DNA from 2 places in the Martelella endophytica genome. Region 1 is predicted to be linked to the other one. Evidence: predicted binding sites of a transcription regulator. Region 1 holds the regulator's gene; the other holds the start of a gene.
The links. Region 1 encodes PhoB, which activates phosphate uptake and scavenging genes when phosphate is short. Its sites were predicted from a motif close to TGTCATNNANCTGTCAT; they were not measured.
Positions count from the first base shown of each region.

Region 2: a site for PhoB is predicted at 3,358-3,374, ahead of pstS (phosphate ABC transporter substrate-binding protein PstS). Genes of this name have one in related genera too.

Region 1 covers NZ_CP010803.1:1,289,852-1,305,222, reverse strand. The annotation lists gene hslU (ATP-dependent protease ATPase subunit HslU) at 1-620, shown strand, start outside; gene TM49_RS05950 (hypothetical protein) at 741-1,334, opposite strand; gene TM49_RS05945 (carbohydrate kinase family protein) at 1,435-2,361, opposite strand; gene TM49_RS05940 (orotate phosphoribosyltransferase) at 2,392-3,087, opposite strand; gene phoB (phosphate regulon transcriptional regulator PhoB) at 3,600-4,283, opposite strand; gene phoU (phosphate signaling complex protein PhoU) at 4,316-5,029, opposite strand; gene pstB (phosphate ABC transporter ATP-binding protein PstB) at 5,061-5,876, opposite strand; gene pstA (phosphate ABC transporter permease PstA) at 5,886-7,208, opposite strand; gene pstC (phosphate ABC transporter permease subunit PstC) at 7,205-8,692, opposite strand; gene TM49_RS05910 (PstS family phosphate ABC transporter substrate-binding protein) at 8,793-9,830, opposite strand; gene phoR (phosphate regulon sensor histidine kinase PhoR) at 9,982-11,232, opposite strand; gene TM49_RS05900 (hypothetical protein) at 11,323-12,621, opposite strand; gene TM49_RS05895 (DeoR/GlpR family DNA-binding transcription regulator) at 12,810-13,613, shown strand; gene cyoD (cytochrome o ubiquinol oxidase subunit IV) at 13,738-14,199, opposite strand; gene cyoC (cytochrome o ubiquinol oxidase subunit III) at 14,196-14,804, opposite strand; gene cyoB (cytochrome o ubiquinol oxidase subunit I) at 14,801-15,371, opposite strand, start outside.
Region 2 covers NZ_CP010803.1:3,237,552-3,252,922, forward strand. The annotation lists gene pstB (phosphate ABC transporter ATP-binding protein PstB) at 1-137, opposite strand, end outside; gene pstA (phosphate ABC transporter permease PstA) at 155-1,057, opposite strand; gene pstC (phosphate ABC transporter permease subunit PstC) at 1,078-2,049, opposite strand; gene pstS (phosphate ABC transporter substrate-binding protein PstS) at 2,185-3,225, opposite strand; gene TM49_RS23940 (threonine/serine exporter family protein) at 3,583-4,914, shown strand; gene TM49_RS14810 (hypothetical protein) at 5,033-5,377, opposite strand; gene TM49_RS14815 (CoA-binding protein) at 5,446-5,874, shown strand; gene TM49_RS14820 (DUF6455 family protein) at 5,908-6,297, opposite strand; gene TM49_RS14825 (O-acetylhomoserine aminocarboxypropyltransferase) at 6,440-7,726, shown strand; gene TM49_RS22685 (GGDEF domain-containing protein) at 7,812-9,218, opposite strand; gene clpP (ATP-dependent Clp endopeptidase proteolytic subunit ClpP) at 9,328-9,954, shown strand; gene clpX (ATP-dependent Clp protease ATP-binding subunit ClpX) at 10,267-11,544, shown strand; gene lon (endopeptidase La) at 11,775-14,192, shown strand; gene TM49_RS14850 (HU family DNA-binding protein) at 14,383-14,676, shown strand; FMN riboswitch at 14,836-14,985, shown strand; gene TM49_RS14855 (DMT family transporter) at 15,079-15,371, shown strand, end outside.

The DNA of each region.
Region 1 (15,371 bases):
TGATCCAGCGCGAGGCCGTGCGCCTGGTGCAGGAAGATGGCATCGTGTTCCTCGACGAGATCGACAAGATCGCCGCCGGCGACGGCCGCATGGGGGCTGGCGTTTCCCGCGAGGGCGTGCAGCGCGACCTGCTGCCGCTGGTCGAAGGCACGACGGTTGCCACCAAGTACGGCCCGATCAAGACCGACCACATCCTGTTCATCGCGTCCGGCGCATTCCACGTCTCCAAGCCCTCGGACCTGCTGCCGGAGCTTCAGGGCCGCCTGCCGATCCGCGTCGAACTGCAGGCGCTGACCAAGGAAGACTTCCGCCGCATCCTGACGGAAACCGAGGCGAGCCTGATCCGCCAGTACAAGGCGCTGCTCAATACCGAGGAAGTCTCGCTCGACTTCACCGAGGATGCGATCGACGCGCTTGCCGATGTCGCGGTGCACCTCAATGCCTCCGTCGAAAACATCGGCGCACGGCGACTGCAGACGGTGATGGAACGGGTGCTGGACGAAGTCTCCTTCACCGCCCCGGACCAGTCCGGTCAGGAACTGCTGATCGACAGCGAATACGTCCGCAAGCATGTCGGCGACATGGCGCAGGATACGGACCTGTCGCGGTATATCCTGTAGAAAAAGCCGCTCGATAGACGATCTCCCCCTCAAAGGGGGAGATGCCCCTATAGGGCGGAGAGGGGTAAACCCTGTCAAAGCGCACAGAGCACGACCCGGCAAGCCGCGTCGCACCAGACGCTATTTCTCGGAGCAGCTCTTCAGCCGCGAACCTTCCGGCCGGTTCATCAGCGAAAAGATGTTGATGTCGGACAGCAGCGGGTGGAACCCGGTTCCGTCGCCGGCCTCGATCAGAACATCGAGCGGCACCGCCGGATCGATCATCGCCGCATTCCAGCAGGAGGTATCGAGATCGACCGAGAATCCGGGTTTGGCACTGCCCGTGCGGGCTGCGGCCATCTCCTGCTGCTGATCGTGAAGCGCCAGCGCATCGGCGGGCGTCAGCCGATAGACCTGCAGCACCTGGCCGGGCTTGCGCAGCCTGGCGACCGCGGCCTCGGCGGCCTCATTGTCGGCGGCAACCAGCATGTAGTCCCGCGAGATATCGTTTCCGCCACCGCGCTGATAGACGGTGAGCTTCACCTCGTCCTTCAGCATATGGAAGGGCTCGGGGGCAAGCAGCGCGATGCGGAGCGAGGCCGGATTGGCGGCAATCGGCGTCGGGATCGGGTCCGACCGGCCGGGCAGGATCGAGCAGGCCGACAGCAGCATCAGCGCCGCGGCAAGGCCGATGCCCCGCCATTTGGCGCGGCTGCGGCCATATTCTCTATGCATGGGAATTTCACCAGATGCGCGCATGGGGACGACCAACCAATATGCCGTTCAAAGTGCCCGGGACCTTACGCGGTTATGCTTAAGGTGAAGTAAAGGCCGCTCAGAGGCCGATCTCATGCGCAAAGGGCGGATTGGCGCCTGCGCGCGACACGGTGACGGCAGCTGCCTTGGCGCCGAGCGCCAGCGCGTCGCGGATGGCATCGGCCGAAAGCGCCTTCACCTTCGCCTTGGTCAGGAGCCCCGCCATGTCGAGCGAGGCGAGAATGCCGGCATCGAAGGTGTCGCCGGCACCGACCGTGTCGACCACCTCGACCTTTTCGCTCGGCACTTCCACCTTTTCCGTCGCGGTATACCCGATCGCGCTTTCGCCACCGCGGGTGATGACGACGAGGCTGGCGCCGGCCGCAATCCAGTGGCGGGCCTTGTCGTCGAGCGAGCCTTCAAGGCCGAACCAGTCGAGATCCTCGTCGGAGAACTTGATGATGTCGGACTTTGCCGCCATCCGCTCGATGCGGGCGCGATGCTTGTCGGCGTCGGTGATGAAGGTCGGGCGGATGTTCGGGTCGAGCGAGATCACCCGGTGATCCGCCTCGCGCATCAAAAGCGCCTCGTAGGTGGAGCCGCAGGGCTCGGGAATGAGGCTGATCGCGCCGAAATGCATGGCCTTGCAGTCGTCGCCGAGCGTCGGCAGGTCGGCCTCGGTGATCATCCGGCCGGCGGTGTTTTCGTCATAGAAGGCATAGCTCGCCGAACCGTTGACGAGCTTGACGAAGGCAAGCGTCGTCGGACGGTCGGAGACTGCCGCATAGCTGTAGTCGACCTTGGAGGCATCGAGCTTCTCGCGGATGATGTCGCCCATCAGGTCGGAGGAGATGCCGGAGAAGAAGCCGGTCGGCCGCCCGAGCCGGGCAAGCGCGACCGCCGTGTTGCAGACGGCGCCACCGGCATAGGGGGCAAAGGCAGGCTCCCCGGCCTTGCTTTCGCGGGGCAACATGTCGATCAGCGATTCGCCGCAGCACACAATCATTCTTCTCTCCCGGTCTTTTGTCTGTTGCTGTTATACGAGCAGTTCTTCCAGGCCGCCACGGGCCCGCGACCATTCCATCGGCCTGTCGAGGAATTCGGCGACGCTGTCGAGCGTCTTCGGGTCAGAGCGCTGCTCCTCGCGCGCAACCGCCAGAACCTCTTTCCAGGTGGCGATGTAATGGAGGTCGACGCCGCCTTCGGTGAAGCGCTTCTCGGCCTGTTCGAAGATATCGTAGTAGAACAGCGCCAGCCCATGCTCGACGACGCCGCCGGCCTCGCGCACGGCGTTGATGAAGTGGAACATCGAGCCGCCGGCCGTCGTCAGATCCTCGACCATCAGCACCCGGGCGCCCTTGGGCAGCGTGCCCTCGATCTGGGCGTTGCGGCCGTAGCCCTTCGGCTTCTTGCGCACGTAGATCATCGGTAGTTCCAGCCGGTCGGCCAGAAGGGCGGCGAAGGGAATACCCGCCGTCTCGCCACCGGCAACGCAATCGAAGCGCTCGAAACCGGCTTGCTTCAGCACGGTTGCCGCCGCGAAATCCATCAGCGTGGAGCGCACGCGCGGATAGGAGAGCAGCTTGCGGCAATCGATATAGACTGGGCTGACGAGACCGGAGGAGAGCTTGTAGGGCTCGTCGGGGGCGAAATGCACCGCCTCGATTTCCCACAGCATCCGGGCCATCAATTCACCCATCACCGCCGGGTCGGCAAAACTCGCTCTTGTCATTTCGGTCCCTTTCATCTCGCCCGGCTTCGCGCGCCGGCTGCGGGAGGAGCAACCGGGGAAGGCTTCGGGTGGCGCCGCGCGGCGGCTTCGGTTCTGTCCGTGCCCTTTTCAGGCGGAAAAATCAATCGCCCGATACGGAAAGAGCGGTCAACCGCCCGCTCCGGCGCCCCGAAGATAACGAAACATTGGGCCGCCGCAATGACGGAAACCATCTTCGCAGAAGGAATTGCGTTTCATTGCCCTCCTCCTTGAGGAGGTGCTATCGCATATGGCTTCACCGCAAAGCCTCAAGTCTTCTCGCCCCGGAGGGGAGAGATGTCGCGACAGCGACAGTGAGGGGGGACGTTATCCAAGCTGACGTCCTCAAGAACGGACATGCTGCTTCACCCTCACTGCCCCTTTCGGGGCATCTCTCCCGCAAGCGGGAGAGAGTATATGGAGCGAGATCCAAGGCCATCTGAGATAGCCCTCCCTTGAGGGGCGAAGATCGGTTGGGGGCGATGCGCTAGCCCTCAGACTTCCATCGCATAACCCGCGCCGCGCACGGTGCGGATGACGTCGGGCATCTGGGAGAAGTTCAGCGCCTTGCGCAGCCGGCCGACATGGACGTCGACCGTGCGTTCGTCGACATAGATGTCGTGGCCCCAGACGCCATCGAGAAGCTGAGCGCGGGAGAAGACGCGGCCGGGCGAACTCATCAGGAATTCGAGCAGGCGGAACTCGGTCGGGCCGAGGCGGACCTCACGGCTCTTGCGGTGGACGCGGTGGGTCTCCCGGTCGAGCTCGATATCGCCGCATTTGAGCACGGTGGAAAGCACTTCCGGCCGGGCCCTGCGCAGGATCGCCCTGACACGGGCCATCAGTTCCGGTGTCGAGAACGGTTTCACCACATAATCGTCGGCGCCGATGGCAAGGCCCCTCACCCGCTCGCTTTCCTCGCCGCGCGCGGTCAGCATGATGATCGGCAGACGTTCGGTCTCGGGACGCATCCTCAGGCGCCGGCAGAGCTCGATGCCGGAGACGCCGGGCAGCATCCAGTCGAGCAGCAGCAGGTCGGGCACCCATTCCTGCAGGCGGATTTCGGCCTCGTCCCCGCGCAGGATGGTCTCGACCTCATAGCCTTCGGCTTCCAGATTGTATCGCAGCAGAACGCTCAGGGCCTCTTCGTCTTCAACGACGGCAATCTTCGGCACCATGGATCTCAAACTCCGTTATCGTGGCTTGTCGTTCAGGTATCACTGGAGCCGACGGCCGCGGTATTGTCGTCCTTCGGACGCTCTCCCTGCGGCTGGGCGCCGGTGGCGATGTAGTAGATCATCTCGGCAATGTTGGTCGCATGGTCGCCGATACGCTCGATGTTCTTGGCGCAGAACAGAAGATGCGTGCAGGTGGTGATGTTGCGCGGATCTTCCATCATGTAGGTCAGAAGCTCGCGGAACAGCGAGGTGTAGATCGCGTCGATCTCCTCGTCGCGCTCGCGGATCGAATTGGCCTTGTCGGCCTGGCGCGAATTGTAGGCGTCGAGCACTTCCTTGAGCTGCAGCAGCGCCAGTTCGGACAGATGCTCGATGCCGTGGGCGAGCTTGCGCGGCACGCCGGTGCCCTGCACCGAGATCACCCGCTTGGCGGTGTTCTTGGCCATGTCGCCGACGCGCTCGAGATCGGCGGCGATGCGGATCGCGCCCATGATTTCGCGCAGGTCCGAGGCGACCGGCTGGCGTCTTGCGATGATCACCACCGCCTTGTCGCCGATCTCGCGCTCGGCCTCGTCGAGAACCAGGTCGTCGGAAATCACCTTCTGGGCAAGGGCGCTGTCGGTGTTGACCAGCGCCTCGACCGATTCGCTCACCATCTCCTCGGCAAGTCCGCCCATTTCCGAAATGCGGCGCTGCAGGTATTTCAGCTCTTCATCAAAGGCTGTCAGAATATGCGAAGGGGCCATTGTCGTTCCTTCCCTCAGTAAATGCAGGCGCTCAACCGAAGCGTCCCATGATGTAATCCTGGGTGCGGCTGTCGGCCGGATTGGTGAAGATCGTGTCGGTGTCGTTTTCCTCGACCATATGGCCGAGATGGAACATGGCCGTGCGCTCGGAAACGCGGGCGGCCTGCTGCATCGAGTGGGTCACCATCACGATCGTGTAGTTCTGCTTCAACTCGCTGATCAGCTCCTCGACGCGCGCCGTGGCGATCGGGTCGAGCGCCGAGCAGGGTTCGTCCATCAGGATCACCTCCGGGCTGACGGCGATGGCGCGGGCGATGCAGAGCCGCTGCTGTTGACCGCCGGAGAGGCTGGTGCCGGGCTCGTGCAAGCGATCCTTGACCTCGTTGAAGAGCCCCGCCTTCTGCAGGCTGGTCTCGACGATCTGGTCGAAATCGGCGCGGTGGCGAGCCAGTCCGTGGATGCGCGGGCCGTAAGCGACGTTCTCGTAGATCGACTTCGGAAACGGGTTCGGGTTCTGGAACACCATGCCGACACGGGCGCGCAGCTCCACGACGTCGATGCCGGACTTGTAGATGTCCTCGCCATCGAGCGTGATCTCGCCGGTGACGCGGCAGTTGTCGATGGTGTCGTTCATCCGGTTCAGCGTGCGCAGGAAGGTCGACTTGCCGCAGCCGGACGGGCCGATCAGCGCGGTGACGGCGTTTTCGCGGATATTGAGGTCGACATCGAACAGGGCGCGCTTCTCGCCGTAGTAAACGGAGACCTTGCTGCCGGCCATCTTGTGGGTATTAGCGTTCATTTTGTCGTTCAAAGCCTTTTTCGCGTCGGGTCCGGTCATCGCATTCATGGTTTTCTCCTACCACCGTCGCTCGAAGCGACGCCGAAGGATCACGGCCGTCAGGTTCATCAGGATCAGGAACACCAGCAGCACGATGATGGCGGCGGAGGTGCGCTCGACGAAGGCGCGTTCCGCCTCGCCGGCCCACATGTAGATCTGCACCGGCAGCGCGGTTGCCGGATCGAGCGGGGTTGCCGGATAGTCGGCAACGAAGGCGACCATGCCGATCAAGAGCAGCGGCGCGGTCTCGCCGAGCGCGCGGGCAAGGCCGATGATCGTGCCGGTGAGGATGCCGGGCATGGCAAGCGGCAGCACGTGGTGGAACACCGCCTGCATCTTCGAGGCGCCGACGCCGAGTGCCGCCGAACGGATCGAGGGCGGTACCGCCTTCAGCGCCGCGCGGGTGGCGATGATGATCGTCGGCAGCGTCATCAGCGTCAGCACCAGCCCACCGACCAGCGAGGCCGAGCGTGGCAGGCCGAGGAAGCCGATGAAGACGGCAAGGCCGAGTAGGCCGAAGACAATGGAGGGCACCGCCGCCAGATTGTTGATGTTGACCTCGATGACATCCGTCAACCGATTCTTCGGCGCGAATTCCTCCAGATAGATGGCCGAGGCGACGCCGAGCGGCAGCGACAGGACGAGCACGATGCCCATCATGTAGAGCGTGCCGACGAAGGCGACGCCGATGCCGGCCGATTCCGGACGGGAGGAAGCGCCATGGGTGAAGAAGCCGGTGTTGAAGCTCGTCTTCAGCCGGCCATCGGCCTTCAGTTCGTTCATCCAGGCGAGCTGCTGATCGGATACCCTGCGGCTGGTTTCCGGAACCGAAAGATCGATCTGTCCCTTGTTGGCCGAGTCGATATCGGCAGCGGCCAGCAGCCGCACATCCTGCGTCTTGCCGATCACGCCCGGATCCTTCAGCACGACATCGCGCAGTTCGACGCGGGAGCTGCGGGAAATCATCCGCATCGCTTCCCGCATCTCCGCCTTGTTGGCGAGGTCGATGCCGAGCGTCTTCGCCAGCGCGTCCTGCACCAGCAGCGGATAGTTGGCGGTCAGAAGCAGGTTCTGATCCGACCGGCGCTGATTGTCCGGATCGATGACATCGGCGCTGAAGGTGATCGGCAGCGTGATCGTGGTCTGCTGGAAGGCCGTGAAGCCCTTGCCCGCGACCGAATAGAGCAGTGCGACGAGGAAGAACAGGCCGATCGCAATCGCAAGCCTGCCGAAGACGCGAAAGCGTCTTTCAGCGGCATGGCGGCGCTTCAGCCCGCTGCGGCGGCGCTCGGCGAGCTTGGCACGGACTTCCGCGGCATCGTTTCCGGTCGGCAAACTCATTGATACTGCTCCCGGTACTTGCGCACGACGTAGAGCGCGTAAACGTTAAGGCAGAGCGTGATGACGAACAGCGTCAGACCGAGCGCGAAGGCCACCAGCGTCTGCGGCGTGTTGAACTCGAGGTCGCCGGTCAGCTGATTGACGATCTTGACCGTCACCGTCGTCATCGGCTCGAACGGGTTGAGCTGCAGATTGGCGGCCACACCGGCGGCGAGCACGACGATCATGGTCTCACCGATGGCGCGCGAGGCCGTCAAGAGCAGCGCCCCGACAATGCCCGGAAGGGCGGCCGGCATCACCACCCGCTTGATCGTTTCCGACTGCGTGGCACCGAGGCCGAGCGAGCCCTTGCGCAGACTGTCCGGCACGGCGTTGATGATATCATCCGACAGCGACGAAACGAAGGGGATGAGCATGATGCCCATGACGATGCCCGCCGTCAGCACTGACTGCGCCTCGATGAAGTTGCGATAATTGCCCGTCAGAAGATTGTTCAGCTCGGCGGAGAGATCACGCAGAAGCGGACCGACGGTCACCAGCGCGAAGAAGCCGTAGACGATGGTCGGGATGCCGGCCAGCACTTCGAGCAGCGGCTTGGCGATGGCCCTCAGCCGCGAGCTTGCATATTCGGACATGTAGATTGCCGCGTAGAGCCCGATCGGCACCGCCACGGCCATCGCCACCAGCGAGATGTAGATGGTGCCGGCGAGCAGCGGGATCAGGCCGAACTGGCCGGCAGAGCCCGCCTCGCCCGCTGCGGCGAAACGCGGATCCCAGACCGTGCCGAAGAAGAAATCGATCGGCGAGACCTGTGAGAAGAAGCGCAGGGTCTCCGACAGCATCGATAGCACGATGCCGACCGTGGTGATGATCGCGATCGACGAGGCGATCAGAAGCGTGGCCAGCACCACCCGCTCGACGCTGTTGCGCGCCTTGAAGGCGGGACGGACAGCGCGATAGGCAAGCGCAAGCGAGACCAGAGAGACGGCAAGCACGATCGCCGCCATGGCATAGCTGCTCTTCGCCGAAAGCGCGTTCATGCGCTCGGCCGATTGCAGCACGAAGGCCGGTGGATTGGCGGCGAGCGGTATGCCGTTTCTCGCCAGCACCTGACGGAGCTGATCGGTATCGGCGCTGACCTGCGCCCTAGCTTCCGGCGACAGCTGGCGCAGGCCATAGGCAACCGAGGTGACGGTGTTGAAGGTGAGGCTCTGCTGCGACACCGGCTCCAGGCGCACGCTCTCGGGAAAATCCTTGCGGATTTCCGCACCGATGAGGAGCGGGCTCGCAATCATCCAGACCGCCATCACCAGCGCGGCCGGCACGACCGTTACAATCGCCACGAAGCTTGCATGATGGACAGGCCGCGAATTGAGCCGGGTCGAGCCCTGTCGCGCCAGTGCCAGCGCCCGGGCCCTTGCCGCGAAGAAACCGCCTGCGCCGAAAAGGGCGACCAGAGCCACGATGATCAAAAAGACATGCATATGTCCGTTCCAGACCGCCGGTTTGAGCCGGCCATGTTCCGGCGACGCCAATTGCGGCACCGGGTTTCATTTGCCCGGGCGGCGCGCCGCCCGTTGGAATTCACTGCGTCATCGTCACGCCGGCGTCGAAATCGGCGCGGATCTTTGCCCGCTCGGCGCTTGACGACGGCACGAGGCCATATTCGGCAAGCGGCCCGTCGGGGCCAGCCATGTCGTCGGACAGGAAGAAATCGACATATTCCTTCAGCCCGGCGATGACACCGACATGCGGCTTCTTGACGTAGAAATAGAGCGGTCGCGATACCGGATATTCGCCGGAGGCAACCGTTTCAGCCGAGGGCACAACGTCCGAAATCGTCGCGACATTCAGCTTGTCGGCATTGTTTTCGTAGAAGGATAGGCCGAAGACGCCGATGCCGGTGCGGCTTGCGATGACGCGGGCCAGCGTTTCCGAATAGTCGCCGTCGATCGCCGGGGCGCGGCCGTCCTTGCGCACAGCAATGCATTTCTGGCCGCCCTCGACCTTGCCGAAGTTCGACACCAGGAATTCGGCGGCACCGGCGGCCTCGCAGCCGACCTTGAGCACCTTTTCCTCGAATACTTCGCGGGTCCCGTGCTTTTCGCCGGGGATATAGGCGGTGATCTCGACGTCCGGCAGGGAGGGGTCGACTTCCGACCAGCGTCGGTAGGGATTGGCCACGACAACGCCGTCCATCACCAGTTCGGCGGCGAGCGCCTTGTAGAGCTCAAGCGGGGTCAGGTCGATCTCGGGCATGGAGGCGTCGGTGGCGAAGACGATGCCATCGTAGCCGAACGGGATTTCGAAAATGCCGCTGACGCCGTTTTCGACGCAGTTCTCGATCTCGCCTCCACGGATCGGACGCGAGGCATTGGCAATGTCGATCGTGCGCGGCCCGACACCGCGGCAGAATTCCTTCAGGCCCGCCGAGGAGCCGCCCGATTCGACCACCGGCGTCTTGTAGTTCGGATAGATTTCTCCGAAGGTCTCGGCGACGATCTTGGCATAGGGCAGCACGGTGGAGGAACCGGCAATCTGGATCTGGTCGCGCGCAAGCGACGGCACCGCACCGAGGAGGACGGTGAGAAGGGTCGCTGCTGAAAGGCTGAAGAGCTTCATGGCGCATTGCCTCGGGTTTGCATTTGGACCGTGGAGCCGGGTGCCGCGGTCGCCCCGGTTTTATGTCATTTTTGCAAAGGTTTTATGACAGACTAAACCCTTGATTCAAAAAGCATTAAAGTCAGGCCTCCGAGATCCTCTCGGAAATGGCCTAGAACCGGACGGTAAAGGTCGTGCCCTTTCCCACCTCGGATTTGACGATCAGCCGGGCCCGGTGGCGGGTCAGGATATGCTTGACGATGGCAAGGCCAAGGCCGGTGCCCTTTTTCGAGCGGCTGTCGGCGACGGAGACGCGGTAGAAGCGTTCGGTCAGGCGCGGCACATGCTCCGCCGGAATGCCCGGACCGTGGTCAACGACGGAAACTTCCGCGCCCCTTGGCGCGACCGGCTTCAGCCAGACATCGACGACCTTGCCCTCGGCGCCATATTTGCAGGCATTCTCGATAAGGTTCTCGAAGACCTCGACGAGCTCGTCATGATCGCCGATCACGTCCACCGGTTCCTGCGGCAGGTGCAGTTCGATTGAAACGTCGAGATCGCCGGCGAGCGGCAGCAGGCTGTCGCGAACATGCTCGAGAAGCGGGCCGAGCGACACGGTCTGGTCGGGCGGCAGATGGGCGCGCACCTCCAGCCTGGACAGCGACATCAGGTCGTCGACAAGCCGGCTCATCCGCGTCGCCTGATCGAGCATGATCGGCAGGAAACGCTCCTGCGCCTTGGTGTCGTTCTTCGCCGGCCCCTGCAGCGTCTCGATATAGCCGCGCAACGAGGCGAGCGGCGTGCGCAGCTCGTGGCTGGCATTGGCCACGAAATCGGAACGCATGCGATCGATGCGCCGGCCTTCCGAAACATCGCGGAAGACCAGCATGAACACCGGCCGTTCACCTTCGGCGGTCGCGACCGGCGCGGAGCGCACGTGATAGACGCGCTCCGACGGCAGCCGCTCGGAATATTCGATCTGGTTGGCGCGTCCGCTCGAAAGCGTGTCGCGGACGATGTCAAGCACGCCGGGGGCCCGCATCCGCGCCGAGATATGCGAGCCGACCGGAAAGGCGCCAAAGGTCACGCCGGCCGATCTGTTCTGAAACAGCACCGCCCCATCCGGTCCGAGCAGATAGATGCCGAGATCGATTTCGTCGAGAAACCGGGTCAGCTCGCCGAAACTCTGAACGCTGTCGCCCTCCTCCGCCGCCGGCCCGGCATCGGCCGGTCGCTCGACCACAGGCCCGGCACCGGCAAGCGCGGCCAGCACGATCACCGCCCAGCCAAGAGCGATCACGGAGGGTTCGGCGATTTCGAAAAGGGTGGCAAAGAGCGCCACCAGCGTCGCGGCAAACAGCACGATGCGCGCCGCCGCCGCGCGCGCCGCCAGATTGCCTGCCACCTGTCCGAACCGGTTCAACCGCTGCTCCTTATGCCCTGGAATCTGCTCGATACACCGGTTTTATGACAGCCATATTCGCCTGATGGCAAATCCCCCGATATCGTGCACTCAATTCGCAGCGCTGGCACGGATGGCGAAGATATCGAGCGGTTCGCCGCCACCATTGAGGTCACCGGAAATCATCAGCCGCGTTGGCAGATCGCCGCCGTTCGGCGTCAGCCGGATCACGAAATCCTCCCGGTGCGCCGGCGCGGTGAAGCGATGGCGCTGACAGCCGTCGATGGTTCCGTCGGCGCAATAGATGCCGACGGGCTGGCCGCCGCCCTCGGGCGCGAGCACCGTCGCCTCGATCAGCACCGGCCCGCTCTGCAAAAGCTCGATGACCGCAGGCGGCAGAGTGACCGTTGCCGCGCCGGCATCGCCCGTGGCGGTCGAGGTCAGGGTGACGGCCGGAACGCCGTCGAGCGTGACATTCTGAAGGTTTGCGGCGCTGCCCGCGGTCAGGCCGGCCGCCGAGCCGGGCGTGAAGATCGGCGTCCAGGTCGACGAGCCTTCGAAATCCTCGGCCTCGATCCGCACCGGCGGGTTCGGAACGGCGGTATCGCGCGATTCCGGATCGAGCGTGAAATCGGACCGCAGCACCCACCACACGCCGAACAGCAGGAAGGCCATCAGGATCAGGATCATGAACAGCGTGGCGAACACACCGCGCCGTTTCGGCTTCTCGCCGGGCGCAGCCTTCGCCTTCCTGCCCTTCTTCGGTTTCTTCGCCTTGCGGGGCTCCGAGCGTATGGCATGGCCGGCCGGGGCGCGGGCATCGTCGTCAACCGTGATGTCGTCGAAAGCACCGCGCCGGGAGGAAAGGTGGCCGGTCTCGATCGCGTCAGCGGCAAAGGCGTCATCGGCAAGGCCCGGCGACTGCCGCTCCGGCTCCGGAGCGAAGCCGGTCTCGGTGAAACCGCGCATGTCTGGATCGGCGCTGGAAAGTTCCGGCAGGACCACGAAATCGGCGCCGGGGCCGGTGGCGATGAGGCCGTCGTCATCGTCAAGAACCGGCTCGTCGAGCGTCGGGCCATCAATGGTCGGCGTATCGATGGTCGGTCCATTCGGGGTGGGCTTATCCGGAACCCGTCCGACGGCGAAGGGATCATCGAAGACCGGTGGGCGCGGCTTGCGGGCCTCGCGCGCCTGGCGGACAGCCTCGGCCTCTTCACGCTCGATCGTGGTGATGATGTCGTCGAGGCGGCGGCGCTGGCGGGCGATCACCTTCGGATCGGTGACGTTCTGCTTGGCAAGCCCGCCTTCCAGCGCCTGGCGTGCCGACTGATAGATGCGCGCGCGCTGATTGGCGTCCTCGCGGTCGGCGTTCTCAAGCGCCTTTCTGATGGCCTGTTCCAATCCGCTCACGATCTCGTCCCGTCCTGATACATTTTTTACCGAGGCATAACGCTATTGAAGGGTTTCAGTCTCCATATCAAGGCAAAATAGTTGTTTGGCCTTACCCAGCGCAGGTGCTCGCAGGGCGGCGAGGCCATTGCAAAGACCTGCAAAAAATGCCTCCCTTGACGACAACCGAAGCAAACGGGAAAACCGAGTTGGCGCAAAGATTCCGCCTTGATGATCTGATGCAGATGGCCCGCGAAGAGGGCCGGATTGTGGCTGAGGACGCGGCCGCCCGGCTTGGCGTCACGGTGCAGACGATCCGGCGCGACCTTCTGAAGCTTGCCGAGACAGGCCGGCTGACGCGCGTTCATGGCGGCGCGGTGCTGCCGTCCGGCACCGCCAATATCGGCTATGACGACCGCCGCGGCCTGCTGTCGGCGGAGAAGGCGGCCATCGCCGCTGCCTGCGCCGCGGCAATCCCCGACAATGCGGCGATCTTCATGAATATCGGCACGACGACCGAAGCCGTGGCCCGGGCACTGCTCGGCCACAAGAACATTCTCGTCGTCACCAACAACATGAACGTCGCCAATATCCTGGTCGCCAATCCGGATTGCGAGATCGTCGTCGCCGGCGGCCAACTGCGGCGCACCGATGGCGGGCTCGTCGGCGCGCTGGCAAACAGGATCGTCGAACAGTTCAAGTTCGATTTCGCCGTGATCGGCTGCTCGGCGATCGATGCCGATGGCGACCTGCTCGATTTCGACATCATGGAGGTGGGCGTCAGCCAGACGGCGCTGACCCGCACCCGCAAGACGCTGCTCGTGGCCGACCACTCGAAATTCGCCCGCTCGGCCCCCGCCCGCATCGCCTCGCTCGCCGACATCGACAGCTTTTTCACCGACGCACCGCTGGCTCCGGCGCTTTCGGCCAAATGCCGAACCTGGAAGACCGATGTCGTGGTCGCTGGCGCTGGCGAAGCTGGAAAGCCTGGCGATGGGGCTGCAAGTAATTAGCCGAACCTTGGATCGACCGGCTCGCCGCAACGCAAAGGGCATGCTGGCGGAGGGAAGGCGCGCGGACAAATAGCGCCCCCTGAAAAGCAAACGGCCCGCGCTGGGCGGGCCGTTCTGTCAGAGCCTATTGCTGGCCCTGCACGATGATCTCGCCGGTGACGCCGGCGTCGCGGAGCTGCTGGGCGATCTCCGGCGTGGCGCAGACGATGGTGCCGTCGTCCATGATGGTGTAGCCGCTTTCCGGCAGGGGCATCATGTACTCGTTCATGTTGTGCATGACCCAGAGCGAGCCGGCGAGCACGATCAGCAGCAGGATGAGGGCGAGCAGCGCGGAGGCCATCGTCCAACCCTGTTCCTGGTGGCTCGAAAGCAGCAGGAAATATTTCAGGTGCACGAGGATCTGCGCCGCGGCACAGATCATCACCACGGCCAGCACGAAGATCTTGCTGGAAATCACATCCGCCATCACCAGCCCGAACGGGATGATGGTGAGGATGATGGCGAGCACGAAGCCCGTCATTAGCGACTTGAAGCTGCCGTGACCGTGGCTTTCGGCATGGGCGGTATGTTCGTGGGCTGTGCTCATAGAACAACTCCCGTGAGATAGACAAGCGAGAACACGCCGATCCAGACCAGGTCAAGGAAGTGCCAGAACATCGACAGCGTCGTTGTCCGGCGGCGCATGGCTTCGTTGAGGCCGTACTTGGAGATCTGCACGAGCAGGACGATCAGCCAGATCGTGCCGAAGGTGACGTGCAGGCCGTGGGTGCCGACCAGTGTGAAATAGGCCGACAGGAAGGCCGAACGGTCCGGCGTCGCGCCGATCTCGATGAAGTGATGAAATTCGTAGAGTTCCATCGCCAGGAAGCCGATGGCGAAGAGACCGGCAACCACCAGCCACTTCATCACGCCTGCCTTGTCGCCCTTGTCCATCCGCAGCATGCCCATGCCGAAGGTGACCGAGGAAAACAGCAGCAGCGCGGTTTCGATCAGCGCGAAGTCGAGCTCGAACAGGTTGGCCGGGGCCGGCCCGCCCGCATAGGAGCGGCCGAGCACGGCATAGGTTGCGAACAGCGTGCCGAAGATCAGGCAGTCGCTCATCAGATAGATCCAGAAGCCAAGCGGCGTCGGGCTGTCGTGATGGGCGTGTTCTTCGTGATGCGTTTCGCCCGTCATATCAGCGGTCGTCATGCATAAGCCTCCTTGGCCTTTTCCTGGTCGCTGGCGACCTGTTCAGCCGGGATGTAGTAGTCACGGTCCATATCGAAGGTGTGGTAGATGATCGAGCCGACCGCGAGGACGAAGCTCAGAACCACCAGCCACCACATGTGCCAGACCAGCGCGAAACCGAGCACAAGCGCCAGGAAGGCTGGGACGATACCGGCCCAGGTGTTCTTCGGCATGTGGATCGGCTGATAGTCGGTCGACCACTTGAAGCCTTCCTTCTTCATCCGCCACCACGCGTCACGACCGGTTACGACGATGTCCTGCGGGAAGTTGTAGGGCGCCACCGGCGAGGTCGTGGCCCATTCCAGCGTGCGGGCATTCCACGGATCGGGACCGCATTTCAGCTTGTCGCGGTTCTTGATGGTGACGACGAGCTGGATGACGGTGCAGGCGATGCCGGCGCCGATCAGCAGCATGCCGAAGCAGGCGATGACGAAGTAGATCTGCCAGCCGGTGTCGGTGTAGCTCTGCAGGCGACGGGTCACGCCCATCAGGCCAAGCACGTAGAGCGGCATGAAGGCAAAGTAGAAG
Region 2 (15,371 bases), 1.9 Mb from region 1:
ATGTTGACGGCCGAGTCACGGACGGCGAGGAAGTCGCCGTAGTAGATCTTCTCGATGCGAGCGCCGATTGCGACATCACCGCCGGCGTCCTGCTCGGCTGTGGCATCAACCTTTTTCGCTTCCATTTCCAAAGACATGTTCTCGCCCTTTTCTCTTACACGCGGCGGGTTCCAAAGGAACGGCTCAGTATGTTGAAGACCAGCACAATGAGTACCAGTACCAGCGAAGCCGTCCATGCAAGTTCGATCTGATTTTCATAGGGCATTGCCGAGAAATTGTAGATCAAGATCGACAATGACGCCGTGGGCTCCGTGAAGCTTCCGATCCAGTAATTCGAAAACAACGCCGTGAACAGAAGCGGAGCCGATTCCCCCGATGCTCCTGCCACCGCGAGCATGACGCCGGTCATAACACCGGGAAGGGCCGTCGGCAAAACAATTTTTGTCGCAACCTGTGTCGCATTGCAACCCATGCCGTAGGCCGCATCCTTCATCCGCTGCGGCACCATGCGGAAGGCCTGTTCGGAGGTCAGAAGAATGGTCGGCAGCATCAGGATCGCCAGCGACAGGCCACCGGCGACGGCCGAGTAGGTTTTCATCATGATGACCAGCCAGGCATACACGAACACGCCGGCAAGGATCGAGGGAAAGCCGGTCAAGACCTTGCCGACGAACCGAACGAGTGACGAGAAGCGGCTGCGAGGGTTGATCAGTCCGGTATAGATCCCGCCAAGCACGCCGATCGGGATCGAGATGAGCGATGCGATCGCAACCATCACCAGCGTGCCGACGATCGCATTGCCGATGCCGCCACCCTGTTCGAAAGGTGCAGGCGGAAGCTCGGTGAAGAGCGCCAGGCTGAGGCGAACGCCGCCGCGGCTGATCAGCATGTAGAGGACCGAGATCAGCGGCACGGCGGCAACCGCCGCCAGCAGCCACAGAATGACGGTCTGGATGAAGTTCATCAGTGTCCGGCGTTCGCCGAAGGAAAAGCTCAGATTGGGATCACCGAGGGCAACAACCTCGGGGTTCATGATGGTCTGATCGGTCGTGGTCATGATGTCAGTTCCCCAAAGCCTTACGTCACGGTCTGGCGCGCGGTGTAGTTCATGATGATCGTGCCGATGATGTTCACGGCCATGGTGATCACGAGAAGGACGATCGCCGCATACATCAGCGGTCCGATCTGGTTGGCGCCGGCTTCCGGGAAGGTGGAGGCGAGCAGCGAGGCCAGCGTCGTGGCGGGCGCAAACAGCGAAAGCGTGACCTGCTGCGAGTTGCCGATCAACATCGCAAGCGCCATGGTTTCGCCCAGCGCGCGGCCGAAGCCGAGGACCAGCGAAGCGAAGATACCGCCGGAGGCCGTCGGGATGATCACCTTGCGGATCGCTTCCCACTTGGTGGTGCCCATGCCATAGGCCGCTTCCTGGATCTTCATCGGGATAGCCTTGAAGGCGTCCTGCGAGATCGCGGCGACCGTCGGCAGGATCATGATCGACAGCACGATCATCGCCGGGAACATGCCGGGGCCGGCAAGGTTGGTGGAGAAGAACGGGATGAAGCCGAGCGTCTCATGCAGCCAGTGCGCCAGCGGGCGGATCGCCGGGATCAGCACATAGATGCCCCACAGGCCGAAGACCACCGAGGGAATGGCGGCGAGCATTTCGACGATCAGGCGGAAAATCCACGCAAGCCGTGCGTTCAGAAATCCCTGTGTCAGGAAGATCGCAACCGCCACGCCGAGGACGCCGCCGAAAAGAAGGGCAAGGAATGACGAATAAAGCGTACCCCAGATTTCCGCGAGGATACCGTATTCGTTGGTATTGGCATTCCATTTGACCGTGGTCAGGAAGTCGAGGCCGTATTTTTGCATGGCCGGAGCAGCCTGGCCGCCAATCTTCCAGAAGATGTAGACCAGAAGTGCAATCGTGACGAAGCCGGCGGCGAAAGTCAGAGCCCGGAAGGATTTGTCGTAACCATATTCGAAGGCGGTCGGCGGTCGCGAAACGCTTCCGTCGCGCGGCGCCACGGATTTCGGGGTATCGGCCATCAAAGGGCTCCTGCTAGCGGCGATCGGGGCGATCCGCGATCTGACAATGGAGTGCTTTAATCTTCTGCAGTCTGAATTTCACAAAAGCCGGGGCGTAAGCGAATACGCCCCGGCGAAAGCAACAACAGCCAGAAATCAGCCGCCGATTTCTTCCATCGACTTCTTGTCGGTTTCGACAACGTTTTCCGGAAGCGGGATGTAGCCGAGCTTGTCAGCCATCGTCTGGCCGGTCGTCAGGCCGTATTCGATCATCTGCTTCAGAGCGTCGACCTTGGCAGCGTCCTGGCCGGCGTCCTTGTAGAACATCATCCAGGTGAAGGTCGCGATCGGGTAGGAGTCGTCGCCAGCCGGATCAACGATGAAGGCAACGTTGTTTTCGTCGAGTTCAGCCGAAGCGAGAGCGGCGCTACCAGCTTCCGGGCCAGCCTTCACGAAGTTGCCGGCCTGGTTTTCAAGCATGGCGTAAGGCGTGTTGGTCTGCTGGGCATAGCCGTATTCGATGTAGCCGATCGCGCCGGGGGTCTGCTTGATCGTGGCGGTGATGCCCTGGTTGCCCGGAGCGGCTACGAAGTTCGAAGCGTTCGGCCACGGAACGGTCTTGCCGCCGCCGACCTTGCTTTCGAAATCGGAGCTGATGGCCGAAAGGTGGTTGGTGAAGTTGAAGTTGGTGCCCGAGGAGTCGGAGCGAACAACAACAGTGATGGTTTCGTCGGGGAGCTCGACGCCTTCGTTGGCAGCGGCGATTTCCGCGTCGTTCCACTTGGTGATCTCACCGAGGAAGATCTTCGGGTAAACATCGCGCGGCAGCTTCAGTTCGGAAACGCCGTCGAGGTTGTAGGCGAGCACGATTTCGCCAGCCGTCATCGGCAGCATGACAACGCCGCCCTCGATCTTGGCGAGTTCTTCTTCAGACATGGCAGCATCGGAAGCAGCGAAGTCGACAACACCGTTGGTGAAGTCTTCGATGCCACCACCGGAGCCCTTGGCCTGGTAGTTAACCTGAATGCCGGTCTTCTGGCCAAAATCCTTAAACCAGGCCGAGTAGAGCGGGAAGGGGAAGGATGCGCCCGAACCCGTCAGGTTTACGCTCTGTGCCTGAGCAACAGTGCCGGTAACGACCATGGCGGCGGCGATTGCTACGACCTTAGCGCCCTTGGAAAAATTTCCGATTTTCATCAGATAGCCCTTTTGAGGTTTGGTTGAAAACGGAAGTGCTATAACAATGAAAGTCTATCCAGCATAGCATGTTGTAAAAAATTCATATTTACCGGAATTATGTCGATTTATTTTATATAAATTTCAAGAATACGTCATAAAAGTGTCATATAAGGGCGACCTTCGGGTTATTACTTCCGAAATATGCAACCGAAAGGGGCGTTTTGCCAATTTCGGGGGATGCCGTACCGGATGCCTCGAGCCAATTGTGACAGTCCGATAACCGGCACAACGTTGCATGCCGACGCTTGACTTGGCGCATGGCCAGGCCGCTATGCTGGGCTATTGTGCCGGCGGCCAAACAGCAAAGGACACCAGATGACTGACAGCACTGCCGAGACTGCCGCATTCGAGGAGGAAGAGGGGTTTCACGGAGAGCTCATTTCCCGCCAAAGGCGGCTCGAGGAGGTGGCGCTGGTGGCGCTGGAGGCGGGCAAGGTGCTGATGGAAACCGGCGCCAAGTCCGCCGTGGTTCGTGAGGGCATCGAGAAGATCGCCAAGGGTCTCGGTGTACGCAGCGTCGATATCCGCGTCGGCTTTGCCTCGATCTCGACGACGGTGGGGGATGGCTTCTGCACCTCGACTCACATGGTCGGGGTCGGCCATCACGGCGTCAACATGCGGATCAATCACCGGGTCCGCGAGATCTGCGCGGAGGTTGCCCGTGGCGGGTGGGCACCGGATGACGTTCGCCTTGCGCTTTTCCGAGCGAAGACGGAAACGCCCAAGCATCATCGGGCGCTCAACGTGTTTGCCGCGGGGCTTGCCTGCGCCGCCTTCGGCCGGCTGCTCGGCGCCGATGCGCCGGCCTTCGTGACGACGCTGATTGCCAGCATGGCGGGCCAGTACGTGCGCCTCCATCTGCTTGAGCGTCACTTCAATCCCTTCGTCGTCACTGCGACGGTCGCCTTCGTCGCCGCCGTTCTGTCGGGGATCGGTGCGGTGTTCGCCGGCAGCACCATGGTCGCAACCTCGATGAGCGCCGCCGTGCTGATGCTGGTGCCGGGCGTGCCGTCTATGAACGCCCAGACGGATATCATGGAGGGGTATCCGACGCTCGGCAGCGCCCGCTTCGTGTCGGTGGCGATGATCCTGGTTTTCATCACCGTCGGCGTCGGCGCCGCCCATATCGTCTTCGGCGGCAGCATGGTGGATGCCGCCAAACCGGTTCCGAATATCCTTCACCACGCTTTTTTCGGGGCCGTTGCGGCTGCCGGCTTCGGGGTTCTGTTCAATTTCGGCTATCGCAATCTCGGCTGGGCGGCGCTTGCCGGGGCCTTGGCGCTGGCAGTGCGGACCTTCTGTATGCGCCATGGCTGGCCGCTCGAGGCGGCCTCCTTCGCAGCCGCAATCGCCGTCGCGCTCGCGGTCGAGCTCTCCTACAACACGCCGTTTCCGGTGCGCCGTGTCGGCAATGCGATTGCGGTCGCGGGCTGCATCCCGATGGTTCCGGGCAGTGCCGCAGCGCAATGGATCATCGGCCTTCTGGAAATCACGGTGCAGCCGCTTGAGAAATCCGACCTGATGCTTGCCGCCACGACCAGCGCCGGCCTGCAGGTCATCTTCACCGTCGGGGCCATCGGTGCAGGCCTCACGGCGATCTCGTCGCTCTTCCGCCGGCCGGAGTTTCCCGAGGGCGAAAGTCGCTGAGGGAGGGAGCGGGCACGCCGCTGAAACGAAAGACCCCGCAGCCTGACAGGATGCGGGGATTTCAATTACAGCGCTTCGAGCCTGACCGAACGGCAGGGCCGAGGTTTGTGGAAGCGTATCAGTTGTCGCTAATGCAGAAGAGACCGCCATCGCGATCGCATTCCCGCGGACCCGGCTTGCAGGAAAACGTCGGACAGTTTGGTGTGTCTCTGACCGGAACCGTGCGCTGGATCGCGTGGTTGCCTTCCCCAACGCAAACCAGTGGATCGCGAACGTAACGATCGTAAAGTGTCCTGCCGCTGCCGTTTGGTGCCGGATAGCGCAGGATCGCCGCGCCCTGCTGGTCAAGAATTGTGTGGACCTGATTGCAAGTCATGTCCTGGATATCATATCTGTTGATGTCATCGGCGCCGGCAGACCCGACGGAAATGGCAAGAAAAGTCGCCGCAAGCAGGTATTTCATGGTTTTTTTCGACCCTAAGGCCGCCTCCGTTATTTTCGAGACGCTAGCACAGGTAGAAAGGTGCTGTCATGACACAAGCAATTGAAGACGACGCACAGATCCGGGACATCCTGAACTTCGTAGACACCATAGCGCTGGTGGGTGCCTCGCCGAAGCCTGAGCGGCCGAGCAACGGTGTCATGGCCTTCCTGCTTTCGAAGGGCTACCGCGTCTTTCCCGTCAATCCCGGGCTTGAGGGCAAGGTCATCCACGGCCAGAAGGTGTTCGCGCGGCTTTCCGATATTCCCGAGCCAATCGACATGATCGACATCTTCCGCGCGTCGGAACATGTCGGCGGCGTGGTCGATGAAGCGCTGCAATTGGAACCGCTTCCGAAAGTGATCTGGATGCAGCTCGGCATTCGCAATGATGCCGCGGCGGCGCAGGCCATGGAAAAGGGCCTGAAGGTGGTCATGAACCGATGCCCGGCGATCGAATATCCGCGGCTGATGTCCTGAGCCGGAGCAATGCGGGCACTCTGATGTGAAGCGTCAGCCGTCGCTCAGCAGGATGTCGGGATTGGCCTGCATTTCGGTCAGCAATTCATTGTTTTCGCAATATTCGCGGAAGTGGCGGGCGGCTGCGCTGCAGGCGAGGTCGTCGCGGCAGCGCTGCTTGGCGCGGCATCCGGCGCAATTGGCCTGCATGCCGTAATAGAGCCGGCGATATTGGAACTCGGCCTCGACCGGGTCGATGTTGAGCGCCTTCATCATCTCGGTCATTTCGGCGGCGTCGCGCGGCTCCGCGCGGTCCAGATCTTCCGCCGCAAGGCGTTCGAGAAAGGCGAGTGCGGCCGATTCCTCACCGACCGTGTGCTCAGCCTCGCGCCACGCCGCAAAACGGTCCGCTGCATGGTTGTCGTCTTCGCTCAAAGCGTTCATGGTGCCTGTCCTCATGGTCGCGGTCACTATTGACGTTTGTACAAATCGCAGCATTGATCCTGATCAAAAACGAGTTCTGCCTGTCCGCGTCGGCCGTTCGAGCCGGCAGGGCTTTACCGGAAAAATAGGGAAGGAAAGAATGATGGAAGACAGGAAGCCGGGATTTTCGACGCTTTCGGTTCACGCCGGCGCCGCGCCAGACAGCGCCACGAACGCGCGGGCGACACCGATCTATCAGACGACCTCGTTCGTCTTTAACGATTCCGATCATGCGGCCGCACTCTTCGGCCTGCGCGAATTCGGCAATATCTATACCCGCATCATGAACCCGACGACGGCGGTGCTGGAGGAGAGGGTGGCGGCGCTTGAGGGCGGCACGGCGGCGCTTGCCGTCGCCTCCGGTCATGCAGCCCAGTTTCTGACCTTCCACATGCTGATGCAGCCGGGCGACAACTTCGTTGCGGCACGCCGGCTCTATGGCGGATCGATCAACCAGTTCGGCCACTCCTTCGAGAATTTCGGCTGGTCGGTGCGCTGGGCGGATTCGGCCGATCCAGCCGCTTTCGCTTCACAGATCGATGATCGCACCAAGGCGATCTTCATCGAAAGCCTGGCAAACCCCGGCGGCACCTTCGTCGACATCGCGGCGATCGCCAAGGTGGCGCACGAGCACAACCTGCCGCTCATCGTCGACAACACGATGGCGACACCCTATCTCGTGCGACCGCTGGAGCACGGCGCCGATATCGTCGTCCATTCGCTGACGAAGTTCCTCGGCGGACACGGCAATTCGATGGGCGGCATCCTGGTCGATGGCGGTACGTTCGACTGGGCAAAATCGGGCCGCAGCTATCCGATGCTGTGCGAGCCGCGCGCCGAATATAACGGTCTGGTGCTGGCGGAGGCCTTCGGCACGATGGCCTTTGCGCTCGGGGCGCGGGTTCTGAGCCTGCGCGACCTCGGGCCGGCGATCTCGCCGTTCAACGCCTTCATGATCGCGACCGGTATCGAGACGCTGCCGCTCAGGATGCAGCGCCACTGCGACAACGCGCTGAAGGTCGCGCGCTGGCTCAAGCAGTCCGACAAGATCGCCTGGGTGAGCTATCCGGGGCTTGAGGACGACGACAACCACGCGCTGCAGCAGACCTATTCGCCGAAGGGGGCAGGGGCCGTCTTCACCTTCGGCCTGAAGGGCGGCTACGAGGCCGGCAAGGCCTTCGTCGAGGGGTTGCAGCTGTTCTCGCATCTTGCCAATATCGGCGATACGCGTTCACTGGTTATCCACCCTTCATCCACAACCCATGCACAGCTTACGCCGGAGCAGCAGGTCGCCGCCGGCGCCGGTCCCGACGTCGTTCGGTTGTCGGTCGGTATCGAGGATGCGGACGACATCATCGCCGATCTGGAGCAGTCTCTGGCCAAGCTCTGAGGAAAGGAGGACGGCTGCGGGAGCCGCGGCCGTCCCAACATTTTCGGCTGCTGTGGAAAACAATGCGGGCGGGCTGTGGAAAACATCAGGCCTGCAAGGCGACCTTGGTGCTCGGCTCGCCGGCAACCTGCCGAGGCGCGATTTCCACCGGGGTGCCGTAGATCGCCACACAATTCCGCCCGGCCGCCTTGGCTTCATACAGGGCTCTATCTGATTGCGCTAACATGGACTCCAGGTTGTTGATCCGCCCGCGCCGAAGCGCCACACCTATGCTGGCTGTCATGCGGATCTCCGTGTCGTCCTCGATAAAACTCGTTTCCTCGACCTTGCGGCGAATGCGTTCGGCAATCTGTCGCGCGGTCTCCTCATCCGGCACGGTGGCGAAGACGGCGAATTCCTCGCCGCCCATGCGGCCGAAGATGTCCGCTCCGCGCAAAACTTCGGCCACAGACTTCGTCAGGTTGATCAGCGCTCGGTCGCCGGCAGTATGGCCGAAGACGTCGTTGATGGACTTGAAGTGGTCGAGGTCGATTGTCAGATAGGCGAAGAGCCGCTCCTTGCCCGTATGGCTCAATGCGTGTTCGATGCTGCGGAACACGCCGCGACGGTTGAGGACGTCGGTGAGCGGATCGTTGAAGGCGAGGCGGCGAAGATCGTGCTCGAACTTGTCGACCGAAAGCCAGACGCCCAGAAAGATCTTGCCGGAAAACACCAGGAAACTGATGACCAGTGCCACCGACGTGACATGGGCGGTCATGCGGGCATTACCAACCACCAGGATCATCACAACCGGTACGATGACCGAAGCGACTGCCTCGACGGCAAACAGCAGCGGCACGGCCCGGAAAGCACGGACCCGTCCGAAATCGGCGGAGCGGTAGAAGAAATAGAGCGCGTAGACTGCGACAGCAATGGAACCAACATAATAGCCTGCAACAGCGGCAAGGGCGCCGAAGCCGGCGATGCTCAGGAGCAGGGTCGCCGCGAGCCAGATCGCGAAGCTGATGAGAACCAGCTGCCAGGGACGGCTTTCGCCATAGACCGAAATCAGGCCGGCGGCCATCAGCCCCTCGGTCAGCATGAACAAGCCCGCGACCCAGACCGGCGGTGCCTGTAGGCCATAGCCGGCGAAGTACGCCATTGCGCCGAGCGCCAGGGCTTTGGTCATCAACGCAACAAACCATAACAGGACAAAGGTCCGGCTTCGGTCTCGCAGCCAGAGCGGAAAGATCAGGATTGATAACAAGAAGCAATCAGCCGCCCAGGCGACGACAGCAGTCACGTTGTATGCCAAGGCGAGCGATCTCTCGTTTCGACTGTTGCTGAATTTCCCTTGGGGTTGCGAATGATAGTCTGAGCAATGCGGAAAGGCCATGTCCGCGCCGGACCAAAATTGGTTATAATCGATTTGAAACCGCCAGTTTCTGCAGGGAATTCCCGTCCAATTGATAACGCTAACTTTGCGGAAGTCATATCTGTCATCGAAAAGCATTGGCTTTCGTTTCAAGCCATCTCTTGAAGTGACCCTGTTTGGCACTCTATGTAGGAGAGGAAATTCAGATTCGATTGGTTCCGGCATTTCGGCCGGTCAAAGGATGGACATGAAAAATCCCGTAGATACCGCGATGGCCCTCGTTCCGATGGTCGTGGAGCAGACCAATCGCGGCGAACGCTCCTATGATATCTATTCGCGCCTTCTCAAGGAACGCATCATCTTCCTCACCGGCCCGGTGGAAGATCACCTTGCGTCGCTGATCTGCGCGCAGCTCCTGTTTCTCGAAGCCGAGAACCCGAAGAAGGAAATCGCGCTTTACATCAATTCGCCGGGCGGCGTCGTGACCGCCGGCATGGCGATTTACGACACGATGCAGTTCATCCGTCCGGCTGTGTCGACGCTTTGCATTGGTCAGGCCGCCTCCATGGGCTCGCTTCTTCTTGCTGCCGGCGAGAAGGGCATGCGCTTTGCAACGCCGAACGCCCGTGTGATGGTGCATCAGCCTTCGGGCGGCTATCAGGGCCAGGCCTCGGACATCGAACGCCACGCCCGCGACATCCTGAAGATGAAGCGTCGTCTCAACGAGGTTTATGTCAAGCATTGCGGCCAGACCTACGAGGAAGTCGAGAAGACCCTGGACCGCGATCATTTCATGGATGCCGACGAGGCAAGGGAATGGGGCGTTATCGACAAGGTCATGACGTCGCGCAGCGAAATCGAGGGTGGCAACTGAAACCGGTTCGATCGAGAGCATTGATTTGCCGGCCCTCTGGCTGGTCTTCATCGTCCGAGAGCCACGGCGGTTTCCGCCCTGATCGTGATGCATGGCGGCCTCGCGCGCTTTTTGGGGTTTCCTCAGGCGCGCGAGCCGTTAATACTATTGAAAAGTCAAATCCGTTATGACGTTCTGACCGTAAGGAACGTTGATGTCGTGTTATTGCCCTTTTGGTTTGCGAGCATTCTCTATAAGGGAATCGGTAACAGGCGACGAAAGTAAGTATCTGTTCCGGGCGTTTCCGGAATGGTTTGCTGGAAGGAAGTGATGATGAGCAAAGTCAGCGGGAACAATGGCGGCGACTCGAAGAACACGCTTTATTGTTCTTTTTGCGGTAAGAGTCAGCACGAAGTCCGCAAGTTGATCGCTGGTCCGACCGTCTTTATCTGCGACGAGTGCGTCGAACTGTGCATGGACATCATCCGCGAGGAGAACAAGACCTCGATGGTGAAGTCCAGCGACGGCGTTCCGACGCCGCAGGAAATCATGGGCGTGCTTGACGAGTATGTTATCGGTCAGGGCCATGCCAAGCGCATCCTGTCGGTGGCCGTGCACAACCACTACAAGCGCCTCTCCCATGCGTCCAAGAGTTCGGATATCGAGCTGTCGAAATCGAATATTCTGCTGGTCGGTCCGACGGGCTGCGGCAAGACCTATCTTGCGCAGACGCTTGCGCGCATCATTGATGTGCCCTTCACCATGGCCGATGCGACGACGCTGACGGAAGCAGGCTATGTCGGTGAGGATGTCGAGAACATCATTCTGAAGCTGCTTCAGGCTGCCGACTACAATGTTGAACGCGCCCAGCGCGGCATCGTCTATATCGACGAGGTCGACAAGATTTCGCGCAAGTCCGACAACCCGTCGATCACGCGCGATGTCTCGGGCGAGGGCGTTCAGCAGGCGCTGTTGAAGATCATGGAAGGCACTGTCGCCTCCGTGCCGCCGCAGGGCGGGCGCAAGCATCCGCAGCAGGAGTTCCTGCAGGTCGACACCACCAATATCCTGTTCCTGTGCGGTGGCGCCTTCGCTGGCCTCGACAAGGTGATCTCCGCCCGTGGCGAGCGCACCTCGATCGGCTTCGGCGCCTCGGTTAAGGCGGCGGACGATCGCCGCGTCGGCGATGTGCTGCGCGATCTGGAACCGGAGGATCTGGTGAAGTTTGGCCTGATCCCGGAATTCATCGGCCGTCTGCCGGTGATCGCGACGCTGGAAGACCTCGATGAGCCGGCCCTGGTTCAGATCCTGACCGAGCCGAAGAACGCTCTGGTCAAGCAGTATCAGCGCCTGTTCGAGATGGAAGATGTCGAACTCACCTTCCACGAGGATGCCCTGCTTGCGATTGCGCGCAAGGCGATCGAGCGGAAGACGGGTGCACGCGGTCTGCGTTCGATCATGGAGAAGATCCTGCTCGACACGATGTTCGATCTGCCAACGCTGAAGGGCGTGCGCGAGGTCGTCATCTCCGACGAGGTGGTCGACGGCACGTCGCAGCCGCTCTACATCTATGCCAATCGCACCGAGGACAAGGCCAACGCCTCGGCCTGATGAAAGTCAGTTCGGTCTGACGGAAAGGCAGGACCGCGGTCCTGCCTTTCTGCGTTTTCGAACGCGCATTCGGCATGAAACGATCGAGCCGGCGCATTGTTCCGAGGGAAAACCCGCCAAAGGTTGAAATCTTCCTTCCAAAGCGCCACTTGTTCGCTAACAATTGACAACAAGGCTGCCTCCCAACAGCCATTGCCCGGTTTCTGCCGGGTGTCGGAAAGGAAAAGAACATGACGCAGAACGCGCCAGCAGCGGAAAACGCTGCGTTTCCCGTGTTGCCCCTGCGCGACATCGTGGTCTTCCCCCACATGATCGTCCCGCTCTTCGTCGGTCGCGAGAAATCCATCCGCGCGCTCGAAGAGGTGATGAATGCCGACCGCCAGATCATGCTGGTCACGCAGGTGAATGCGGCCGACGATGATCCGGCTCCGGACGCGCTCTATCGTATCGGCACCATCGCCAATGTGCTGCAGCTGCTGAAACTGCCCGATGGCACCGTCAAGGTGCTGGTCGAAGGCAAGTCGCGCGCTGCTATCGGTGACATTCGTGTCGAGAATGAATTCTACGAAGCCGAAGCCGAAGTGCTTGCCGAGCCCGAAGAGGATGCCGTCGAGATCGAGGCGCTGTCCCGTTCGGTCGTCTCCGAATTCGAGAACTATGTGAAGCTCAACAAGAAGGTTTCGCCTGAAGTCGTTGGCGCTGCCGGCCAGATCGAGGATTACTCGAAGCTTGCCGATACCGTTGCCTCGCATCTCGCGATCAAGCTGACCGAGAAGCAGGAGATGCTGGAAACCACCAGCGTCAAGGAACGCCTTGAAAAGGCGCTCGGCTTCATGGAAGGCGAGATCTCGGTCCTTCAGGTCGAGAAGCGCATCCGCACCCGCGTCAAGCGACAGATGGAGAAGACCCAGCGCGAGTACTACCTGAATGAGCAGATGAAGGCCATTCAGAAGGAGCTCGGCGAGAGCGAGGACGGTCGCGACGAAGTCGGTGAACTTGAAGAAAAGATCAAGAAGACCAAGCTTTCCAAGGAAGCCCGCGAAAAGGCTGAGGGCGAGCTGAAGAAGCTGCGCAACATGAGCCCGATGTCGGCAGAAGCGACTGTGGTCCGCAACTATCTCGACTGGATTGTCGGCCTGCCCTGGAACAACAAGTCCAAGGTCAAGCGCGATCTGAAGGCTGCCGAGAAGGTGCTCGAAGAAGATCATTTCGGTCTCGAAAAGGTCAAGGACCGTGTGGTCGAATACCTCGCCGTCCAGGCCCGCGCCAAGAAGCTGAAAGGCCCGATCCTGTGCCTCGTCGGCCCGCCCGGCGTCGGCAAGACCTCGCTTGCCCAGTCGATTGCCAAGGCAACCGGCCGTGAGTACGTGCGCATGGCGCTCGGTGGCGTCCGTGACGAGTCCGAGATCCGCGGTCATCGCCGGACCTATATCGGTTCGATGCCCGGCAAGATCATCCAGTCGATGAAGAAGGTGGGCAAGAACAACCCGCTCTTCCTGCTCGACGAGATCGACAAGATGGGCGCCGATTTCCGCGGCGATCCGTCCTCGGCTCTGCTTGAGGTGCTGGACCCGGAACAGAATTCGACCTTCATGGACCACTACCTGGAAGTCGAATACGACCTGTCCAACGTGATGTTCATCACCACGGCGAACACGCTCGACATTCCGGGCCCGCTGATGGACCGCATGGAGATCATTCGCATTGCCGGCTACACCGAAGAGGAAAAGCTGGAGATCGCGAAGCGTCACCTGCTGCCGAAGGCGATCCGCGAACACGCACTGAAGTCCGAGGAGTTCTCGGTTGATGATGCGGCGATCACGCGGGTCATCCAGCAGTACACCCGCGAAGCGGGCGTGCGCAGCCTCGAGCGCGAGCTGATGAAGCTTGCCCGCAAGGCCGTCACCGAGATCGTCAAGGGCGACAAGACGGAAGTCCATATCACTGCCGATAATCTTGAGGATTATCTCGGTGTCCAGCGGTTCCGCCACGGCGAGGCCGAGGGTGAGGACCAGGTCGGTGTTGTCACCGGTCTTGCCTGGACGGAAGTCGGCGGTGAGCTGCTGACGATCGAAGGCGTGATGATGCCCGGCAAGGGTCGCATGACGGTCACCGGCAACCTGCGCGACGTGATGAAGGAATCGATTTCGGCAGCGGCCTCCTATGTCCGCTCGCGCGCCGTCGACTTCGGCATCAAGCCGCCTATGTTCGACAAGAACGACATTCACGTCCATGTGCCGGAAGGGGCGACCCCGAAGGACGGACCGTCTGCAGGTGTCGCGATGGCGACCGCGATCGTCTCGGTAATGACCGGTATTCCGGTCGACAAGAGCGTGGCGATGACGGGTGAGATCACCCTTCGCGGCCGGGTTCTGCCGATCGGTGGTTTGAAGGAGAAGCTGCTTGCGGCTCTTCGTGGCGGCATCAAGAAGGTGCTGATCCCGGAAGAGAACGCCAAGGACCTTCCCGACATTCCGGACAACGTCAAGAACGGCCTGGAAATCATCCCGGTTTCGCGCATGGGTGAGGTTCTGCAGCACGCCTTGCTGGAGGTGCCGCAGCCGATCGAATGGGATCCCGCGGCTGAAAACGTGGCGATTTCCACCGACGACAAGGATGCCGACTCGGGCAAGACAATGGCTCACTAACGCCGAAAAATAGCCACTTTTCCGGGGCTCCTGTGGAAAAGAAGCCTTGAAGGCCGGTCTCTGACCGGCCTTTCTTCACAAATCGTCGTATTGCTATTGCAATTCGTTGAAACGCAGGGCTTTTGAATTGCTGGCGGGTCCCGGTGTTGATTATCTGAGCCCGACTGAACCGAGATTCGTTTCGAACCATTTGAGAAAGGGTGGAAACATGAACAAGAGTGAACTCGTAGCCTCCGTCGCTGAAAAGGCTGGCCTGTCGAAGACCGACGCCGCTTCCGCTGTCGACGCTGTTTTTGATGCCGTCCAGGGCGAACTGAAGAATGGCGGCGAAGTCCGCCTCGCCGGTTTCGGCGCCTTCACCGTTTCGCACAGCGCAGCTCGCAAGGGCCGCAACCCGTCGACGGGCGCTGAGGTCGATATCCCGGCCCGTAACGTTCCGAAGTTCACGGCCGGCAAAGGCCTCAAGGAAGCTTGCAACTCGTAAGTTCCGCCGCTTTCCTAAGCGACAAGACCCGGGGCATTGCTCCGGGTTTTTTTGTGCGCGTTTCGTTGACGCTCAGTAACCATTCCACTCCGGCGAAACCACTTGCCGTTTCACCGGCGCTCGACTAACTGATGGGTATTGGTGCCGGATATCTTTCCGGCAGGTTCTCGGGGCGGGGCGAAATTCCCCACCGGCGGTAAGCGCGGTTTGTGCGCAAGCCCGCGAGCGCCCGGTTCGCAAGGACCGGGGTCAGCAGATCCGGTGCAACTCCGGAGCCGACGGTTAGAGTCCGGATGAAAGAGAACAGTCGAGCATGGCAGCGGCGCTGGCGCCGATTGCTGGCCCGTCGCGTCGTCCCGTCCACACTGCCTCCGGGTGAGGCGAGAAAGGTTCGAGACGGTCATGAACGCGACACTTCGCCGTTCCCCAGCCCTTGTCGGGGCGTTCTGGATGGTGCTTGCCGGTGTGGTCTATACGGCCGGCAACATTCTCATTCAGCAGATCACCATGAACATGGGCTTTGCCGCGTCTTCGGTTGCCTTCTGGCAATATGGCATCGCGCTCCTGTTTTCACTGCCCTATCTGTTCCGCACCGGGCTGAAGGTTATGCGCACGGAGCATCCGTGGCGCCATGTCATCCGGGTGGCGCTTTCGGCACTTGGCGTTCAGGCCTGGGCGATCGGCCTTGCCTCGGT